Regions from separate parts of the Nocardioides sp. F233 genome, predicted to be linked through region 1. Evidence: riboswitches for the same ligand, from Rfam matches in the RefSeq annotation. Region 1 holds a riboswitch; the other holds the start of a gene.

What was found. A riboswitch is a leader RNA that binds a small molecule or an ion and turns the genes downstream of it on or off. The one in region 1 is predicted to bind FMN.
Region 2: another riboswitch for FMN. It lies ahead of ACZYRU_RS16275 (6,7-dimethyl-8-ribityllumazine synthase); the one in region 1 lies ahead of ribD (bifunctional diaminohydroxyphosphoribosylaminopyrimidine deaminase/5-amino-6-(5-phosphoribosylamino)uracil reductase RibD).

Annotation. Positions count from the first base shown of each region.
Region 1 is NZ_JBVASH010000012.1:29,440-36,162, forward strand. Features, by position in the region: gene hisG (ATP phosphoribosyltransferase) at 1-174, opposite strand, end outside; gene ACZYRU_RS26755 (phosphoribosyl-ATP diphosphatase) at 185-448, opposite strand; gene ribH (6,7-dimethyl-8-ribityllumazine synthase) at 494-982, opposite strand; gene ACZYRU_RS26765 (bifunctional 3,4-dihydroxy-2-butanone-4-phosphate synthase/GTP cyclohydrolase II) at 984-2,222, opposite strand; gene ACZYRU_RS26770 (riboflavin synthase) at 2,224-2,838, opposite strand; gene ribD (bifunctional diaminohydroxyphosphoribosylaminopyrimidine deaminase/5-amino-6-(5-phosphoribosylamino)uracil reductase RibD) at 2,838-3,866, opposite strand; FMN riboswitch at 3,990-4,119, opposite strand; gene ACZYRU_RS26780 (cupin domain-containing protein) at 4,202-4,696, shown strand; gene ACZYRU_RS26785 (lipid-transfer protein) at 4,704-5,876, opposite strand; gene ACZYRU_RS26790 (MaoC family dehydratase) at 5,873-6,262, opposite strand; gene ACZYRU_RS26795 (Zn-ribbon domain-containing OB-fold protein) at 6,259-6,648, opposite strand; gene ACZYRU_RS26800 (FAS1-like dehydratase domain-containing protein) at 6,645-6,723, opposite strand, start outside.
Region 2 is NZ_JBVASH010000004.1:57,316-64,038, forward strand. Features, by position in the region: gene ACZYRU_RS16260 (SSI family serine proteinase inhibitor) at 1-151, opposite strand, end outside; gene ACZYRU_RS16265 (acyltransferase family protein) at 189-1,274, shown strand; gene ACZYRU_RS16270 (DUF808 domain-containing protein) at 1,472-2,452, shown strand; gene ACZYRU_RS16275 (6,7-dimethyl-8-ribityllumazine synthase) at 2,495-2,932, opposite strand; FMN riboswitch at 2,985-3,150, opposite strand; gene ACZYRU_RS16280 (hypothetical protein) at 3,160-3,528, opposite strand; gene ACZYRU_RS16285 (DUF6234 family protein) at 3,548-3,928, opposite strand; gene ACZYRU_RS16290 (MFS transporter) at 4,079-5,521, shown strand; gene ahcY (adenosylhomocysteinase) at 5,729-6,723, shown strand, end outside.

The DNA.
Region 1 (6,723 bases):
GCCGACGTACAGCGCAATGTCCCGCGGGCGCAGGTAGAAGAACTCGACCTCGTTGTCGGGGTCGATCTTGGTGAGCTGCTTGGAGTCCGAGCGCTGGGCGTAGCCGGCCTCGCGGAGCATGCCGGAGGCAGCCTCGGACAGGGCCCCCTTGTTGGGGACGGCGATCTTGAGCATGTGTGTTACCTCAGAGGTGTGCGTAGACGTCGTCGAGCGAGAGACCGCTCGCGATCATGAGGACCTGGGCGTGGTAGAGCAGCTGGCTGATCTCCAGCGCCGTGGCGTCCTTGCCCTCGTGCTCGGCGGCCATCCAGGACTCAGCGGCCTCCTCGATCAGCTTCTTGCCGATCGCATGGACGCCGGCGTCGAGCTGCCGGACCGTGCCGGATCCCTCGGGCCGCGTCTGTGCCTTCTCGCTGAGCTCTGCGAACAGCTCGTCGAACGTCTTCACGGGAGGTCAGCCTACGGCGTGGCCGCAGGCCGACCGTGGCCGGTCTCAGCCCGTGTAACCGCGCGAGCGGATCTTCTTCAGCGTGGCCGCGGTCTGCAGCGCGGCCGAGGCGGCCTCGTAGCCCTTGTCCTCGCGGGATCCCTCGAGCCCGGCGCGGTCCAGCGCCTGGGCCTCGTCGTCGCAGGTGAGCACGCCGAAGCCGATCGGGGTGTGGTGGTCGAGCGAGACCCGGGTGAGGCCGTCGGTGGCGGCGCTGCAGACGTACTCGAAGTGCGGCGTGCCACCGCGGATGACCACGCCGAGCGCGATCACGGCGTCGTACGACGGCGCGAGGGCCGCCGCGGTGACCGGCAGCTCGAAGGTGCCGGGGACCCGGACGACGACGGGCGCCTCGATCCTGTGGTCGGCGAACGCCCGCTGGGCACCGGCGATCAGGCCGTCCATGACCTCGGTGTGCCAGCTCGCCGCGACGACCGCGACCCGCAGGTCGTGGCAGTCGGTGGGGGCGATGTCGGGGGCGCCGTGTCCGGCCATGTCAGTTGACTCCTTCGAGGTCGAGGTCGGGCAGGTCGTGGCCCATCCGGTCGCGCTTGGTGACGAGGTAGGCCAGGTTGTGCCCGTTGGGGTGGGGCGTGAGCGGGACCCGCTCGGTGACGGTGATGCCGTAGTCCTCGAGCGAGGTGACCTTGTCGGGGTTGTTGGTCAGCAGCCGCACGTCGGAGACGCCGAGGTCCTTGAGGACCTGCGTGGCCGCGCCGTAGTGGCGGGCGTCGGCGGGCAGGCCGAGGTCGAGGTTGGCGTCGACGGTGTCGCGGCCGCCGTCCTGCAGCTGGTAGGCCTGCAGCTTGGCGACCAGGCCGATCCCCCGGCCCTCGTGGCCACGCAGGTAGACGACCACGCCGCGGCCCTCCTCGACGATGCGGTCCATCGCCTCGTTGAGCTGGGGGCCGCAGTCGCAGCGGCTGGAGCCGAACACGTCTCCGGTCAGGCACTCCGAGTGCACCCGGGTGAGCACCGGGCCGCCCTCGGCGAGGGTGGCCGGGTCGCCGTACACGAGAGCGACGTGCTCGCTGCCGTCGACGGTGATCGTGTAGCCGATGGCGGTGAAGTCGCCGTGGCTGGTCGGCAGGCTGGTCTCGGCCTCACGCACCACGTGCGTCTCGACGCGGCGGCGGTAGCGGACCAGGTCCTCGATCGAGATCATCGCCAGGCCGTGCTCGTCGGCGAACGCACGCAGCTCGGGGGCGCGCTTCATCGTGCCGTCGTCGTTGACGACCTCGACCAGCACACCGGTCGGGGTCAGGCCGGCGAGACGGCACAGGTCGACGGCGGCCTCGGTGTGGCCGCGGCGGACCAGCACGCCGCCCTCGCGGTAGCGCAGCGGGAACACGTGGCCCGGGCGGGTCAGCTCCCACGGCTCGGTCGCGGAGTCGGCGAGCACGCGCACGGTGTGGGCGCGGTCAGCGGCGGAGATGCCGGTGCTGACGCCGTCGCGGGCGTCGACCGAGATGGTGTACGCCGTGCGGTAGGCGTCCTTGTTGTGCGGAGTCATCAGCGGGATCTCGAGCCGGTCCAGCATGGCGCCGGGCATCGGGGCGCAGATGACGCCGCTGGAGTAGCGGATCGTGAAGGCCATCAGCTCCGGCGTCGCCTTGCTGGCGGCGAAGATGATGTCGCCCTCGTTCTCGCGGTCCTCGTCGTCGACGACGACGACGGCCTTGCCCGCGGCGATGTCGGCGATCGCGCGCTCGACGGGGTCCAGTCGCACCGACATGTCAGTTCTCCTTGCTGCTGGTGCTGGTGTAGGCACGGACGAGCTTCTCCACGTGCTTGGCGATGACGTCGACCTCGAGGTTGACCTGGTCGCCGACGGCGCGGAAGCCGAGCGTCGTACGGGCCAGGGTCTCGGGGATCAGGCTGACGGTGAAGGTGTGGTCGCCGGCCTCGACGACGGTGAGCGAGGTGCCGTCGACGGTGATCGAGCCCTTGTCGACGAGGTAGCGGCCGAGCTCGTCGGGCATCTTGATCTCGACGATCTCCCAGTGCTCGCTGGGGGTGCGGGCCACGACCTCGCCGACGGCGTCGACGTGGCCCTGCACGACGTGGCCGCCCAACCGCTTCTCGGCGGTGACCGCGCGCTCGAGGTTGACCCGGTCGCCAGCGGTCAGGCTGCCGATGCTGGTCTTGGCGAGCGTCTCAGCCATCACGTCGGCGGTCCAGGTCGTGTCGGTGCGCTCGGCGACCGTCAGGCAGCAGCCGTTGACGGCGATCGAGTCACCGAGGCCGGCGTCGGACAGCGTCACGTCGGAGGCGATGGTGAGCCGGATGGCGTCCCCCTGGTCCTCGACGGCGGTGACGGTACCGAGCTCCTCGACGATGCCGGTGAACATCAGGCGGTTCCTTCCTTGTTCCTGGCCGTGGTGGGCCTCATGATCATGCGCACGTTGGCGTCGGCGCCCTCGCCGACCACGGTCGTGTCGACGAGCCGCAGGTGCAACGCGTCGGCGATGGTCCCGATTCCGAGGTCCCCGACGGCGGAGCGGCCGGTGCCGAGCAGCATCGGGGCGACGTACGTGACGACCTCGTCGACCAGCCCCGCGTGCAGGAAGGCGGCGGCCAGGGTCGGCCCACCCTCGAGGAAGACGTGGTGGCGGTCGTGGTCGGCGTACAGGGTGCGCAGGGCCTGCTCGGGGTCGCGGGTGCGCAGGTGCACCGTGGGTGCGGCGTCATCGAGGACGCGGCGGTCCTCGGCGAGGTCGCGCTCCCCCATCACGACGCGCAGCGGCTGCTCGCCGACCGGCTGGTCGTCGTCGCCGCGGACGGTGAGCTGCGGGTCGTCGACCTCGACGGTGTTGGTCCCGACGAGCATCGTGTCGCACAGACCGCGCAGCAGGTGGGTGTCGCGGCGGGCGGCCGGTGAGGAGACCCACCGGGACGTGCCATCGGCGGCGGCGCTGCGCCCGTCGAGGGTGGTGGCGAACTTCCACGTCACGAACGGCCGGCCGTTGCGGTGGGCGAACGTCCAGGACCGGTTGACCTCGGCAGCCTCGTCGGCGAGCAGGCCGGCGTCGACCTCGATGCCCGCCTCCAGCAACGTCTCCATGCCGCCCGCGGCCTGCGGGTTGGGATCGCGCTGCGCGATGACCACGCGGGCGACGCCGGCGGCGATCAGCGCCTGCGAGCAGGGTCCGGTGCGGCCGGTGTGGTTGCACGGCTCCAGCGTCACGATCGCGGTCGCGCCGCGGGCCCGCTCGCCGGCGACCTTCAGCGCCTCGACCTCGGCGTGCGGCGTACCGGCGCCGTGGTGGTAGCCCTCCCCGACGATGCTGCCGTCGGGACCGAGCAGCACGCAGCCCACCCGCGGGTTGGGGTGCAACGGCACCCCGGGGGTCACTGCCAGTGCGAGCGCACGACGCATCGCGTCGTACTCACGGGTGAACGTCTCCGCCACCGGCCACCGCCTCTCGTCGTCCTGGACGCGGACTCCGGGGCTTGCCTGGCGTACGGCGGGCGCCCACAGCGGGGCGTCCGTCGGACACTCGTGCGTGCACTTCCCATCCGGACTTTGACCGTCGGTCCAGGAGTTCCACCTGATCAACCGATCACTGGCTGCGATCGGGTCGCGGACTGTCACCGCCGGTTCGGATTCTCACCGACCCCAGAGCACGCGAGCTCTTGGGACCCATGGTGGCACATCACGACACGCCGCGGGCTGTGGGTCCGCTCACTGGGAGGCGTGGGTAGCGTCGCCGCATGTCGTATCCCCCACCCCTGTACGACGGCGATGGCGAGGTCTCGGCCTGGGTCCGCCCCAACTCCGACGGCCCCGACCTGGTCTACCCCAACGGCAACCGGGTCCACCACCTCGCGCGCGGCGAGGCGACCGGCGGGCTGTTCGGGCTCTACCGGTGGGAGTTCTCCGAGGCGGTCAGCGGCCCGAGCCCCCACTTCCACCGCAGCATCTCCGAGTCCTTCTACGTCCTCGAGGGCGAGGTCCGGATCCACACCGGCACCGAGTGGATGACCGCGCGCCCCGGCGACTTCCTGCACGTGCCGCCCGGCGGCATCCACGGCTTCCGCAACGAGTCCGGCGCCCCGGCGTCGATGCTGCTGCACTTCGCACCGGGTGCGCCGCGCGAGCCCTACTTCGAGGGTCTCGACCGGTTGGCCCGGGGTGAGGAGTGGACGCCGGAGGAGTACGACGCGTTCATGCGCGAGCACGACAACGTCTGGGTCGAGGAGGCCTAGTCCCGGATCAGGCCGAGAGGATCAGCCCGCTCGTCGGCACACCGGTGCCGGCGGTGACCAGCACGTGGTGGGCGTCGGCGACCGGGTTGACCGAGGTGCCGCGGATCTGGCGCACACCCTCGGCGACGCCGTTCATGCCGTGGATGTAGGCCTCGCCGAGCTGCCCGCCGTGGGTGTTGATGGGCAGCCGGCCGCCGACCTCGATGGCGCCGTCCTGCACGAAGTCCTTGGCCTCTCCGCGTCCGCAGAAGCCGAGCTCCTCGAGCTGCATGAGGACGTACGGCGTGAAGTGGTCGTAGAGCACCGCCATCGGCATGTCGGCCGGAGTGAGCCCGGACTGCTTCCACAGCTCGCGGCCCACGACGCCGATCTCGGGGATGCCGATGTCGTCGCGGTAGTAGGACGTCATCACGAACTGGTCCTTGCCCGAGCCCTGCGCGGCGGCGGCGATGTACGCCGGCCGCTGGGCGAGGTCCTTGGCCCGCTCCGCCGAGACGATGACGAGGGCGACCGCGCCGTCGGACTCCTGGCAGCAGTCGAGCAGGTGCAGCGGGTCGGCGATCATCCGGGAGGCCTGGTGGTCCTCGAGGGTGATCGGCTTGCCGTAGAAGAACGCGGCCGGGTTCGTGGCGGCGTGCCTGCGGTCGGCGACGGCGACGCGACCGAAGTCGGCCGAGGTGGCGCCGTACTCGTGCATGTAGCGGCGGGCTTGCATGGCGACCGTGGCGGCCGGCGTGGACAGGCCGAGCGGGTAGGTCCAGGCATTGTCGAGGCCGTTGGTGTTGACCTGCGCGGCGGCCCAGTTGGAGACCTGGCCGAACCGGTCGCCGGAGCGCTCGTTGAAGCCGCGGTAGGCGACGACCACGTCGGCGACACCGGTGGCGACGGCCATCGCGGCCTGCTGGACGGTGGCGCAGGCCGCGCCGCCTCCGTAGTTGATCCGGCTGAAGAAGCGCAGCTCGGGGATGCCGAGCTCGCGGGCCACCGCGATCTCGGACGAGGTGTCCATCGTGAAGGTGACCAGGCCGTCGACGTCGGCGGGCGTGAGGCCGCAGTCGGCCAGGGCGTGGCGCACGGCCTCGACCGAGAGCTGGAGCTCGGAGCGGCCGGACTCCTTGGAGAACTCGGTCGCGCCGATGCCGGCGATGGCGGCCTTGCCGGAGAGGGTGCGCTCGCTCATGCGGCCACCGTCACGGTTCCGATGACGTGGTCGCCGAGCGATACCGCGCCGACCACCTTGATCGTGGCGACACCGTCCTCGACGGAGGTGACCTCGCCGGAGAAGGTGAACGTGTCATAGGGGTACGCCGGGGCGCCGAGCCGGATCGCGATGCCCCGGATCTGCACGTCGGGGCCGGCCCAGTCGGTCACGTAGCGCTCGCAGAGCGCCGTCGAGGTGAGGATGTTGACGAAGATGTCCTTCGAGCCGGCTCCCTGCGCGATGTCGCGGTCGTGGTGGACGTCCTGGAAGTCGCGGGTCGCGATCGCGGTCGAGACCACGAGGGTCGGCGTGATGGGCAGGCTCCACTCGGGAAGCCGGTCCCCCACCTTCAGCACGGCGCTCATCGGTCCACCTTCGTCCAGATCGGGAGGGTCAGGTCGTCGTCGACCACGTTCCAGCCGACGCTCGCACGGTCGCCGATCTCGACGGGACCGGTCATCTCGGCCACCATCCGCACGCCCTCGTCGAGGTCGAGCAGCGCGATGACCAGCGGCAGCTCCTTGCCGGGCACCTGCGGGGCGTGGTGGACCAGGTAGGAGAACACGGTGCCGGTGCCGGCGGCGACGACGTAGCCCCGGTCGAACGCACCGCAGTCCGGGCAGGCCGGACCGGGCGGGTGGCGCAGCACGCCGCAGGCGTTGCACTTCTGGATGCGCAGCTCACCCGCCGCCGTACCCTCGAAGAAGTAGGCGTTGTCCCGGTTGACGACCGGGCGAACGGGGCCGCTCACGCGTCCGCCTTCGCGCGCGGGATGAACTTGAGGACCCGGAAGAGCATGGTCGCGACCCGCTCGTCTCCGACGTAC
Region 2 (6,723 bases), on a different contig from region 1:
GGTCGCAGACCAGCGTCCACGTGGTCGGTGGCTGACCGGGCCCGTCCGTGACGGTGACGGTCAGCCGGCTGCTGGCGGGGGAGTCGTCCGGACGCTCGGTCACCTCACCACTGTCGCCCGCGCACGCCCACAGCGCCAGGTTGTCTGACACTTGGTCTCCGCACAGGTGGTTCGGGTACCAAGGAGTGATGGCCTCAACACCTCGGACTCGGGACCCGTGGCTCGACAACGCGAAGATGGGCCTGGTCACGCTCGTCGTGGTCGGGCACCTGCTCGCGCTGCTGCCGTCCGACGGCCCGGGCGGACGGGCGTACGACTTCGTCTACCTGTGGCACATGCCGGCGTTCGTGTTCCTGTCCGGCTACCTGTCGCGGGGCTTCCGCTACACACCGGCGCGGCTGTGGCAGCTGGTGACCACGCTGCTGGTGCCGTACGTCCTCTTCGAGGGTGCGCTGGCCTGGTTCCGGATCAACGTCGGCGGCGAGCACCTCTCGGACCTGTGGACCGACCCGCACTTCCCGCTCTGGTACCTGCTCGCGATGGTCGCCTGGCGATTGGTGACCCCGCTGCTGCGGCCGCTGCGGGGCGGCGTGGTGCTCGCTGTCGGCCTCAGCATCGCGGGTGGTTTCCTCCTCGCTGGGGACTGGACGCGGTGGCTGGACGCCCCTCGGATCGTGGGCTTCCTGCCGTTCTTCGTGCTCGGGCTGAAGACCACGCCCGAGGCGCTGGAGTGGTTGCGTGGGCGGTTCGCGGCTGTGGTCGGCGTCGTGACCTTCGCGGCGCTGTGGGTCGTCGCCGGCTCGCTCGACGAGTGGGCCAGCCGTGACTACCTGTACCAGCGGCCGTTCGCGCTGCTCGACGACCCGACCTCGACCGCGATCCTGACCCGGCTGCTCGTGCTGCTCGCCGGTGTGGCCGGCGCGCTGGCCTGGCTGAGCGTCGTACCCCGGATCGGGGGCTGGTTCACCCGGATGGGCTCGGCGACCCTCGTCGTGTACCTGTTCCACGGGTTCGTGGTGAAGGAGCTCGAGTACCTCGGGTTCGTCGAGTGGGCCCACGACCGGCCCTGGCCCGGCCTGCTCGCCGCGGTCGGCATCGGCGTCGCGGTCGCGCTGGGCCTGGCCGCACCGCCCGTGCGCCGGGTGCTCGAGCGGGTCGTCGACCCGTTCGACGTCGCCCACCGCCGGGTCCGGGAGGCGGTGCAACTGACCGGTGTCGTCCACGAGCAGGAGAGGGACACCGCGGACGCGGGGCTCGTGCCTGCTGGCCGGTAGGGCATGCCGAGGAACGCGGCGCCGTCGCGAGCGACGCTTCGCGCCGCCCTGGCAAGGCGGCGGAGCGACGACGTGCTCGGCCGCACTTCGAGCGACTCCAACGCAGCCAGGGCGGATGCGAGGCGTTGCGCAGCAGGCGGCGGGTTGCTCGGCATGCCCTAACCTTTCGGCATGCCTCTCACCACGGACCGACTCTCGTGAGCGCCGGCCTGTTCGGTCTCCTCGACGACGTCGCCGCCATCGCCAAGATGGCTGCCGCGTCGATGGACGACGTGGGTGCCGCAGCCGGCAAGGCCACCGCCAAGGCCGCCGGCGTGGTGATCGACGACACGGCGGTCACGCCGCAGTACGTCCAGGGCGTCGCCGCCTCGCGTGAGCTCCCGATCGTGAAGAAGATCGCGATCGGCTCGATCCGCAACAAGCTGCTGATCATCCTCCCGGCGTCGCTGCTGCTCAGCCAGTTCCTGCCGGACCTGCTCCCCATCATCTTGATGATCGGTGGCACCTTCCTCGCCTACGAGGGCGCCCACAAGATCTGGCACATGGTCTCCGGCCACGACGAGCACGAGACGCCCGTCGCCGAGGTCGGCCCCGAGGCCGAGAAGGAGCTGGTCTCCGGCGCTATCCGCACCGATCTGATCCTGTCGGCCGAGATCATGGTGATCGCGCTGGCCTCGGTCGAGGACGAGAACTTCTGGACCAAGCTCGCCACGCTGCTGGTCGTCGCCGTCGTGATCACCATCGCCGTCTACGGCGTCGTGGCGCTCATCGTGAAAATGGACGACGCGGGCCTCAGCCTCGCGCAGCGCTCCTCGGCCCTCGCGCAGAAGCTCGGCCGCGGCCTGGTCGCGTTCATGCCGCGGCTGCTCTCGATCATCTCGATCGTCGGCACCGTCGCGATGCTGTGGGTCGGCGGGCACATCCTGCTCGTCAACGTGCACGAGGCGGGTTGGTGGGACGCGCCGTACGAGTGGGTCCACGGCATCGAGCACGACATCGAGCACGCCGTGCACGGCTTCCTCGGCAGCGCGCTGGCCTGGCTCGCCAACACCGGCATCTCCGCGGTGATCGGCCTGGTCGTCGGCTCGATCGTGGTCGCGATCGTGCGGGTGCTGCCGTTCACCGGCGACAAGGACCCGATCGAGCGGTACGACGACGGTGAGCCCGCCGCGCACTGACCTCGTCGATCAGCCGCGGCGGGCCCTCCGCGCGGCGTCGCCTCAGACGGCCGGCAGCTGGACGGTCGCGTCCAGCGCGCTGGCCAGCTCGCGGCCCTTCGTCTCGAAGTGGCGGCGGAAGTAGTCGAGGTGCTCGTCGTGCTCGTGGAAGTGGTGCGGCGTGAGCACCGCCGAGAACACCGGCACGTCGGTCTCCAGCTGGACCCGCATCAGTGCGTCCACGACCGACGACGCGACGAAGTCGTGGCGGTAGATGCCGCCGTCGACGACGAGAGCGGCCGCGGCCACCCCGGCGTACTGACCGGACAGGGCGCGTCGACGTACCTGCAGCGGGATCTCGAACGCACCCGGCACGTGGACGACGTCCACGGCGTAGCCGCGCTCCTCGAGCTCGGCGGTGAAGGTGGTGACGGCGACGTCGACGATGTCGGCGTGCCAGCGGGCCGCGACGATGGCGACGCGGGGGGCGGTGGGTGACATGGGCTCTCCTGTTCGCGTGTCACCCAGGGCGTGACGACGCGCGCGAGGCCCGTCGCGTTCTCTTCCATCCGGACTGTGACCGTCGGCTCCGGAGTCGCACCGGATCTGCTGACCCGACCCGGTCGTAACCGGGCCGGCGCTCGCGGGCTCGGTCGCCCCGGATCGGCCGGGACGCCCTCACCGCCGGTGGGGAGTTCCACCCCGCCCTGAGAACGTACGGCAGCAGCCTACTGGCCCCGCACCGCCTGTCCGCCGCGTGCCCGCCTGATGCCCACGACCCCCGCCGCCACGAACGGCACCGGTGCCAGCGTGGCGACCAGGCCGCCCGGGCGGCCGACCGTGCGGATGGAGGCGGCACCGACCACGACGTCGGTCAGGTCGCTGGCCAGCGCGGTCGTCGCCCAGCGGGTGAGGTCGGCGTCGGGCGCGAGCACGGTGCCCGCCCCGAGCACCAGGTCGCGGACCCCGATCGTGCGCATCAGCAGCTGGAACGACGGGTCGTCGCTGCGGCCGACCAGCCGCGGCGCGGCCAGCATCGCGACGCCCACCGCCATCCGCAGTGCGCCGAGGCCGCGAGCCACGCTGGTGTCGGGCATGGCAGCAGGGTAGGCGCCCTCAGCCGCCGACGCAGTCGTTCGAGCCGGAGTGGCAGGGGTACCGCGGACCGGGCTCCGGCGGGCGCTGTGACCCGTCCCAGTCGATCTGGGGCATCGCGGTCAGCAGCGCCACGACGAGCGCGACCCCGGCCACGGCGAGGTGCCACAGGAAGACCCAACGCCCGCGGCGCAGCGCCGCGGTCACCAGGGTCGTCGCGACCGAGACGGCGAGGGCGGTCGTGAGGAGGCGGTGGACGAGGATCTCGGCGTCGTCCGGGGCGTCGCAACCGCCCCAGCAGAGGTAGACGGAGAATCCGTGCCAGAAGGTCGCCAGCGTCAGGACGGCGGCGGCGACTGCGGCGGTGATCTCGAGGGGCCCGGCCGGGCGGCGATCGGTCATGTCCGCAGGGTCACGTGAGGGGCTCGCGAGAACATGAGTACGCGGCCCCAGATGTCTGGGAATCGCGCACCACCGGAAGATCTGGGGGAGCGGAGAACCCGCCGGCTTGGGATGGTCGGCGTACCGCCGCGACGGCCAGCATCTCGTCCCATGACGACCACCTCCGCGACACCCGCGACCCCGCCGGTCGCCCGGACCGCTGCCGACCGGAAGGTCAGCATCGCCGTCGCCTGCGTGGCGACCGTGATGCTGATGCTCGACGTCAGCGTGGTCAACACCGCCCTCGACGACATCGCGGCCGGGCTCGGCGCGGGCCTGTCCGGACTGCAGTGGGTGATCGACGCCTACACCCTGCCGCTGGCGGCGGTCGTGCTGTCGGCCGGCTCGATCGCCGACCGCTTCGGTCGCAAGCAGGTGTTCCTCGGCGGCATGGCGCTGTTCACCGTCGCCTCGGCTGCCTGCGCCCTCTCGCCGGGCATCGCCACCCTCGTCGCGGCCCGCGCCGTCCAGGGCATCGGCGCGGCGGTGCTGTTCGCCACCGCCCTCGCCCTGATCTCCGAGGTGACCCCGACCGCCGAGGAGCGGGCCAAGGCGCTCGGCGTGTACGGCGCCTCGATCGGCGCCGCCTTCGCCATCGGTCCGTTCGTCGGCGGCGTGCTGACCGACGTCATCGACTGGCGCGCGATCTTCTGGTGCAACGTGCCGATCGGCCTGCTCACCCTCGTCCTGGCCCGCCGGGTCCGGGAGAGCCGGGACCCCGAGGCGCGGCGGCTCGACGTACCCGGCCAGCTCGCCCTCGTCGTCGGCCTGTTCCTCCTCGTGCTCGCCCTGCTGCGCGGCAACGAGCGCGGCTGGGGCAGCGGCCTGGTCACTGGTTCGCTGGCCGGCGCCGCGGTCGCCCTCGTGGCGCTGGTCGTCATCGAGCACCGCTCGCGGGTGCCGATGCTCCCGCTGGTGCACTTCCGGCGGCCGGCCTTCAGCGCGCCGCAGGTGCTGGTCTTCGGCATCTCGGAGTCGTTCTTCGCGGGTTTCCTCTACCTCACGCTGTACCTCCAGGGGGTCGTCGGGCTGAGCCCGCTGCAGACCGGGCTGGCGTACCTGCCCGGAACCGCACTCGTCTTCGTGGTCTCCGGCATGACGGCCGGGCTGATGAACCGGTTCGCCCCGGCCGCGCTGGCCGTCGCCGGCCTGCTGCTGGTCGCGGCCGGCATGGTGGTCTTCGCCTGGACCACCCACGCCGACTCCGGCTGGGCCTCGATCCTGCCCGGCTTCCTGCTCGCCAGCGTCGGCACCGGACTGTTCAACCCGTCCGGCAGCGCCCTCGCCCTCGCCGCCCTCCCGCCCGAGCAGAGTGGCCTCGCCGCCGGCGCGAACGACACCTTCCGGCAGACCGGACTGGCCGTCGGCGTCGCCTGGCTCGGCACCTTCGTCCCCGCCGCCGGACCGTACGGCGCCGACGCCGTCGCGTTCGTCGACGGGCTGCACGACGCGGTGCTCGCGGGTGCGGTCGTCGCGCTCGTGTGTGCCGTGGTGGGCGGCGTGCTGCTCCGGGCGGGAGCGGGGCCGAGCGGTAGTGCTGGGTTGGGTGGGTGAGGGTGACGTAGGGGTCACTCTCACCCACCCAACTGACGGGCCTGGCCGTCAGGCCGCACCCGCCCTCCTTGCCTCGAGGGACATTCCCGATGATTCCGCGGCCCTCGGAGCACGCTTGTAGGGTGTTCTGTGTCATGCGCGGGAGATCCCGACGTAGCGCAGATGCGCCGCAGGGCGAACGACACTCGAACCTCGAGGATCACTTTCATGGACTACAAGGTTGCTGACCTGAGCCTGGCCGAGTTCGGCCGCAAGGAGCTCACCCTCGCCGAGCACGAGATGCCCGGCCTGATGGAGATGCGTCGTCGGTACGGCGCGTCGCAGCCCCTCAAGGGCGCCCGCATCGCCGGCTCGCTGCACATGACGATCCAGACCGGCGTGCTGATCGAGACGTTGACCGCGCTCGGCGCCGACGTCCGCTGGGCCACCTGCAACATCTTCTCGACCCAGGACCACGCCGCCGCCGCGGTCGTCGTCGGCAACGGCACGGTCGAGGACCCCCAGGGCACCCCGGTCTTCGCCTGGAAGGGCGAGACCCTGGCGGAGTACTGGGACGAGGCCGAGAAGGTCTTCCAGTTCAAGGACGCCGAGGGCAACGCGATCGGCCCGAACATGATCCTCGACGACGGTGGCGACATCACGCTGCTCGTCCACAAGGGCACCGAGTTCGAGAAGGCCGGCGCCGTCCCGGGCCAGGACACCACCGACAACGAGGAGTACAAGGAGGTCCTCCGGGTCCTCGCGCGCTCGCTCGACAACGACCCGACGTACTGGACCAACATCGGTGCGGGCATCAAGGGCGTGACCGAGGAGACCACCACCGGTGTCCTGCGCCTCTACGACCGGTTCAAGGACGGCTCGCTGCTCTTCCCGGCGATCAACGTCAACGACTCGGTCACGAAGTCGAAGTTCGACAACAAGTACGGCTGCCGCCACTCGCTCATCGACGGCATCAACCGTGGCACCGACGTCATGATCGCCGGCAAGACCGCGGTCGTCTGCGGCTACGGCGACGTGGGCAAGGGCTCTGCCGAGTCGCTGCGTGGCCAGGGTGCCCGCGTCATCATCACCGAGATCGACCCGATCTGCGCGCTGCAGGCGGCGATGGACGGCTACGAGGTCAAGCGCCTCGAGTCGGTCGTCGACTTCGCCGACATCTTCATCACCACGACGGGCAACTTCGACATCATCCGGGTCGAGCA